One region of the Flavobacterium sp. B114r genome, then DNA from elsewhere that is predicted to be linked to it. Evidence: riboswitches for the same ligand, from Rfam matches in the RefSeq annotation. Region 1 holds a riboswitch; the other holds the start of a gene.
The links. Region 1 has a riboswitch for S-adenosylmethionine ahead of QLQ94_RS15500 (SusC/RagA family TonB-linked outer membrane protein). Riboswitches for the same ligand answer to the same signal wherever they lie in the genome.
Positions count from the first base shown of each region.

Region 2: linked by a shared signal. The riboswitch ahead of QLQ94_RS07590 (alpha/beta fold hydrolase) and the one ahead of QLQ94_RS15500 (SusC/RagA family TonB-linked outer membrane protein) in region 1 are both predicted to bind S-adenosylmethionine.

Region 1 is NZ_CP124858.1:3,635,139-3,638,704, reverse strand. Features, by position in the region: gene QLQ94_RS15500 (SusC/RagA family TonB-linked outer membrane protein) at 1-2,339, opposite strand, end outside; SAM riboswitch class I at 2,596-2,695, opposite strand; gene QLQ94_RS15495 (BamA/TamA family outer membrane protein) at 3,350-3,566, shown strand, end outside.
Region 2 is NZ_CP124858.1:1,713,871-1,717,436, reverse strand. Features, by position in the region: gene thrA (bifunctional aspartate kinase/homoserine dehydrogenase I) at 1-386, opposite strand, end outside; gene QLQ94_RS07590 (alpha/beta fold hydrolase) at 388-1,371, opposite strand; SAM riboswitch class I at 1,450-1,558, opposite strand; gene QLQ94_RS07585 (hypothetical protein) at 1,747-1,950, opposite strand; gene QLQ94_RS07580 (homoserine dehydrogenase family protein) at 2,562-3,566, opposite strand, start outside.

The sequences.
Region 1 (3,566 bases):
TGAAAATCTTCCGTATTTGCAATTGTCGCGGTAAGTCCAAGTTCGATTCCTCTGTTGTACATTGATCCAACGTTAGAAAGAATGGCGTCTCCGGGAATTCCTTTTGAAGGTGATTGAGGAGTACTTAAGATCAATCCGTTTACATTATTATTGAAATAATCAGCGGTAAATTGCAATCTGTCTTTAAAAAATCCTGCTTCAAGTCCAATGTTGGTCTGATCGCTGGTTTCCCAACCCAGATTCTCATTTCCTGCCTGAGAAATTGCCCAGGTCGATGCTGATCCATAAATGGATGCGCCGTAAAGATTTTGTGAAGCATACGCTGATGAAAGGTTTCCGTTACCTACTCTTCCCCAGCTTCCTTTTAGTTTAAGTGAACTTACATAATCTGTAATTTGACTGTCTTTAAAAAAAGATTCTTCACTTATGGACCATCCGGCAGAGATACCTCCAAAATTTCCGTATTTATTATTTAAACCTAAAGCTGAATTTCCGTCTTTTCTGAAATTTCCTGTAATGAAATATTTTCCACCATAATCATACGATAATCTAAAAAAAGAGGAAAGAAAAAGTCTTTCTGACAAGCTGTTTCCGGAAGACCTGATTGTTCCCCATGTTCCCTGATAGTATTCAAAGAAAGGATCAGAAACGTTGGTTTGATTGGCTCCCCACGAAGAGTTTTCATATTTCTGAACATCATATCCTGCCAATGCTGCAATGTGATGTTTGGCTCCAAAACGCCTGTCGAAAGTAAAACTGTTGGTAAAATTGTAATTGTTTCTTAGTGCAGCAATATTAGTTGCAGAACCACCTGTAGAAAATGCAGAAGATCCAAGATTAGGACTTAAATAGGTAATATTCTCGGCTCTTAATCTGTCGATTCCGTAATTACTGTCGAATTTAAATCCGTCGAAAAAGGTAATCGTAGCATGAATATTCCCTACCATATGATCGTTTGAACTGGTATATTTACTGTTTTCAAACAAGGCGCCGGGATGCCATAATGTATTGGTAAATAAGTTATTTCCCGAACTTGCAGTTCCTGTCGAACTTAAATTATAAGAACCATCAGCATTATAAGCTGCAACGTTTGGAGGCAATACCAATGCAAGACGTGCTGCACCAATCAATAACAAACCGCTGCTGCTTAATGATCCTGTATTTTGAGCCTGATTGAAAGTATTGTTATACGATAGATTTCCTCCCAGTTTCAACCAGCTGTTTACATCGTGATCGATATTAAACCTTGCTCCTTTTCTTTCGAACTCATTATCTTTTGTAATTCCTTCCTGTTTAGAATAATTGGTAGAGAAAAAATACCTTGTTTTGTCTGTTCCGCCGGAAATACTTAGGTTATGATTTTGAGAAACCGCGTCGCGATATACCTGATCCTTCCATTTTGTATTGACACGTGTACCATCTGCGTTGAAAGACGGAAAGAAAAGTGCTGAGGCTACAGCAGGATTATTTTCATTTCCGCTTAATATTTTGCTATTCAGTACGGCTTCATTTTTAATGTCTTCGTATTGTGTATTGTTTAAAAGGTCAGGTAATCTGGTGGCTCTTGTAATCCCTACCCAGGCATCATAATTTACTTTAGCTTTTCCTGCTTTTCCTTTTTTAGTAGTTACTAAGATTACTCCACCAGCTGCACGTGAGCCATAAATTGAGGTAGACGCTGCATCTTTCAAAATATCTATCGATTCAATATCTGATGGATTAATATCGGATAACGGATTATTGGCTACTGAATTTGTTGTAGAAACATCACCGGAATTAACCGGTATCCCGTCAATAACAATTAATGGAGAAGTACTTAACGAAATTGAATTTACCCCTCGAATTCTAATTACCGGAGGATCGTTTAATACCCCACTTGGCGTAGAAACATTTACTCCGGAAGCTTTACCAATAAGTGCCTGCTCAAAACTTTGCACGGGAATGTCCTTAATTGTTTTCGAGGTTATTCTTGCGGCTGATCCTGTAAATTCTTTTTTACTTTGAGTTCCGTAACCTACGACTAAAACTTCTTTTAAAGCAGTATTAGAGGGATTAAGCCGAATGTTGCTAAAGGATGAACCGGCTCTTTTTTCGAGTGTTTCATAACCAACATAATTGATAGAAACTGTATTGTCTTGTGGCGTTATCGAAAGAGAAAATTTTCCGTTTCCGTCACTAATAGTAGATTTACCACTTTCTGTGGCAATGATTGTAACTCCGGGTAACGGTTCTCCGGTATCAGAACCTCTGACGGTACCACTGATCGTTCGGTCCTGTGCGTGTAACACACTGGGAAGTATGCTAAACAAAAAAATTAAGCTGAGTAAGATTTTTTTCATTTTGGTTGGGTTAATTAAAAATTGGACATAGAAATTCCCGGACCACTCTTAGAATGGCCTATCATTTTATTGATAAAAAACAGGAGATTGGTTAATTAAAAGCTAAGTGTATTGCATTCGGAAAACGTGGACATGGTTCTCCTCTTTCGAAAATTCAGGTTGTTCTGATTGGGCGTGTAATATTAGTTGCGTTTTCATTCTAAAAAATAAATGACTTTAATAATAATGATCTTACTCAGATTTTCTAAAGAAATCTTTCTTATCTGTCCACCGCAGCGGAAGGATTTAGCACCTTATTGAGTAACAGGTTGCTAAGACATCATCGGGCCTAATCCCTCAGTCTTTCTGGATAAGTTCACGTAGATTTTTTCTACTCTGCAAATATATATATAAATTCTATATAATTAGTAGAGTTTAAATTTATTTTTTAGAAAACAGAACTTAATAAGCAGTAAAATTAGTTGCAATCTCCCTTTATACAGTTAAAAATAAATGCTCTTAAAAAACAAATAAAACACACAAAATCAAAACATTACAACACTACAATACGTTATTTTTTTTTACAGATACATACTTTTGTAGCTTTATATATTTTTTTATTTAATTTTTAAAAGCTGAATTCAAAGCAAAAAAAAGATTACAAAAATTTACTTTTCGCTAATAATTTCATCCGGTAATACCACGTTATTTCTTAATAAAGCCATATCTAAAAGTCGTCTAAAGAAGAAATAAAACGATATTAAAAACTGCTTTTCTTGTTATGCACTTCTACCCTTTTGTCATATTAACAAATTTTTTTTTTTCTTTAAGTACTACAAAATGTAATTATACAAATAGAGAAAGCGAAAGAAATCCTGTTTTTTATTTACTTTTTTAAGGCATACCCTAAAAAAATGCATCGCGTAAAAGCAATACATTAAAAAAATTTACCATAGCAGTATTATTTTTTGACATACATTCTGAGAATACATTTACCGGTTTATAATGCATAACTTAAAAATAAATCCACAATGCAGAAAAATTCATTTTTTATATTTCTATTCTTATGCTGTTCTCTGGCATGGTCTCAAACAAAATTGGCTGATAGCACAGCAACGACACCTAAACCAAAGGTCAAAAATATTGATTTCAATATAATGCCTTACCTTAATTACAACAGAACTCTGGAATTTATGTTTGGTGCGATCCCAATGATGATGTACAAGGTGAACAAAGCAGATACAATTT
Region 2 (3,566 bases), 1.9 Mb from region 1:
CCTTTTTCTATTAAAATTGCGGTCAATAATTTAGCCGAAAGCAATTCTCCTTTTGACAAAATCTGATCTTTGATTTTATTGCTGTAATCTCCAATTAAGCTTACGCCTTCAAAAAGTTTTTCTAAAATATTAAATTCTTCAGAAAAATCTACCTGAGGATAATCTGAAATCTGATAGGTTTTGAAATTTTCAAATAATGGTTTGTAATTACCATTTTTAGCGGCAAGCTTCAAAATATAATCTAACTCATCGGTAGCTTTTCCTCGGGCCGAAACGACAACTGCAATTTGTTCTCCTTGATTTACTTTATCAGAAATGATTGAAACTACTTTATTAAGTCCTTCTCCGTTTGATAACGATTTACCTCCAAATTTTAATATTTTCATTTTATTTTTCTATTGTTTCTGCCTTAAAAATATCGGCAAGTAAATGATCTAATTGTTTGTACTCGATTAAAAAAGCGTCATGTCCGTGTACCGAATCTATTTCGCTGTAAAAGACATTGTTTTTGAACTTTTTTAATTCATTATAAGTTTCGCGATTTTCTTTTGGTGTAAAAAACAAATCTGAGTTGATTCCTATAATATGAATCGCTGCATTTGTTCTGGACAATAAAGTCTCGAAATCTTGACTATGTCTGGTAATATCTATGGTTTTAAGCAATTGGTTCATCAGTTTATATGATGCCAATTGATATCTCTTTTGTAATTTTTGTCCGTGATGCGCCAACCAGCTTTCGATATTAAAAATGAGCTGCTCGTTGTTGATTGTACGTTGAAATTTTTCTTTGAATGATTCAGGAGAGCGATAACACAACATGGCATGGATTCTGGCATCTTCTATAGGTTTTGAAGAATTGTTGAGTATTTGCTCTTGTAAGTAACAATTAGCGATCATCCAGTCTGTCGATTTCCAGTCTGTTGCAATTGGAATCAAGTTTTGAGTAATGTTGGGTTCTAATGCAAGAATTTCCCAGGCAATTCCTCCACCAACAGAACCGCCAATAATTGTGTGTAATTGTGCGATATCTAAGGATTCTAATCCTTTTATAAAAATTCGGGCAATATCTCTTGTCGTGAAGTCCTGATAGTTTTCTACTATAAACGAATCGTTTCCGTTTCCGGGAACGTCGAATGCCAATATGGTATATCTCTGGGTATCGATTGTTTTTTCGTCGCCAATCAGGTCATTCCACCAGCCATTTTTACCTGTAACCTCAGAATTTCCGGTCAATGCATGATTGACCAAAACTATAGGCGCGCTATACAATGGCAAACCAGAAAGGGTAAAGCTTAATGGTAATGAATGATATGATGCACCACTTTCTGTGATGAAATCGTGAATTATGATGGGACTTGGTATATTTTCCAATTTCAAATCTTTTTATTATTGATTTGTATGTGGAAATATTAGAAAGAAAGTACTAGAGTGAAACTAGAAAAATTCTTGTTGTTATCTTTCCACGTTTGGGCGTGGTAGAATGCAGCACCTTCTTCGAATTAACGAAGGGTTGCTAAGGATTCATCGGGTCTAATCCCTCGTCCTTTCTTTATAACATTTCAATACGTTTTTGAACTTAAAGGTGCAAATTAACTACTAATTTCTTAAACAAACAAATTTTATCGAAACTGATTCTGCAATTTCTTAAAGATAATTCAAACACAAACTCTTGTACGCAAAAAATTACCGAACTATCAGCCCAGTAAATTTAAGCAGGTATTCCCCTATTTTATGATACTTTTTGATTTAGATAAAAAGTGTTTCATTTTCTTTTGAATACATCAAAAACAATAATGAGTTTGGCTCTTTTTTCTCCGCTGTTTTATCTGCCTCAGTAATTCCGAATCTCGGGTGTACTAATTCATTTGTTGGCGGTGGCGGATTGTTTCTTTTTGCTCTTAAGTTTTTCAATGTAGAAAAAGTCTTTGTTAAGTAGTTTAATGTGCTCATGATATTTAAGTTTACGTTAGTTTATGTTTTATAATCTTTATTATTTGTTTAATTTTTTGTTATGGCAACCAAATGGAATAAAAAAACCCTTTTGGATTTGAATACCAAAAGGGTTTAAGTTTTTTACAACTTATATATACTTTTAGTATCAACAGACGCATACACAAATACGTGCGACGTTAAACATCTTGTTCATCTGTAGGGATTTATTCATCTGTGATTTACTTGCTATTTGAAAAAATTCTTGCATTTTTTTATTTTATTTAACTTCTCGAAACTATTGACTGTTTTTACTTTTATCCTTGTTTTTTTTTAATTAAATAAGAAATAAAGTCATTCAACATTTGTTCCAATCGACATAACAATTCTTCAGAATTGAAAATTTACTTTTGGTAGTTTTGAGGTATTACAAATGTGCGAATATTTTTTCAATTACGCAAGTGAGGATCAGCAAATTAATCTTAAAAAACGTTAAAAATTACCTTTTTAACGTTAAAAAACATCTTACAAATTTAAGATTTAAAAAAATTAACGTAAAAACCTACAAAAAAATATCTAATAATTTTCCTGTTTCATTATATCAAAGAACAACTAACTACTATTAAAACCACTTACGACCAAACTGCTTCTTTATTTTTAATTTTTTCTGCTACTTTCAAAATGTCAGTTATTATCCCTCTTGAAATAGCTTGTTTACATGCCGAAGCGCTTTGAATTGCTATTGGAACATCTGCGTATGATTGTGTGTAAATTTCGAAAATGGTATCTGATCCTTTTAACTGACCAATTGCTGATGTAACCGGTTCTGAAACCAATTTGACTTCCAGCGTGTTTTTCTCGACATCAAATTCTCCCACATATCTTAATACGTGATTGTCTTTTTGGGTTATTTTTGCAATTTTAAATGATTTGTCGATTGCATCTTTGTTCAGTATTCCGTTTTTCTCCAGATGTTCTTCTGTAATAAGAGAGTTGATTTTAATATCCGAAAGATCAAAATCCTTTCCTATTTCCCTGGTCAGAATCAATAGTTTTCTTGCTGTATCATTTCCGGATAAATCTTCCTTAAAAGTAGAACGCATTAATCCGAGTAAACTGGCATCTTTTAGAAGTGACGAAAAAGTAGCTTCTTCATTTGCAAATCTATTAAATACGTAACTTAGATTATCAGAGAAAACACCTCGTATTTTGGTGATTTTCTCTCCGGAATAATACAAATCTCTTAAGGTTTGCAAAACCGGAAATCCTGTATCTACTGATGTCTCGTACAAAAACTCTTTGTCGTATTTTTTAAGATTTACCCTAATTTCTTTATATAAATCAATAGGTAATGTATTGGCTTTTTTATTTACCGCTACAATATTAAATCCGTTTTCGATCAGGGTATTATAATGATGAATTAGCTCGTCGCTTGCCGTTGCATCAACTGCAATTAGATTTTCAAATTCATTTTCTTTGGCAAATTCAATAATATCCTGCACTTTAAACGGAACTGCCAATTCTAAAAAATTGGTTTCCCAAGCATATCCTACGCCTTCTTTCTCGAAAAAAGCTACTGTTGAATTTGTGATTATCGGAAAATGAAAGTCGACATTTTTACTTTCAAGAAAAAACTC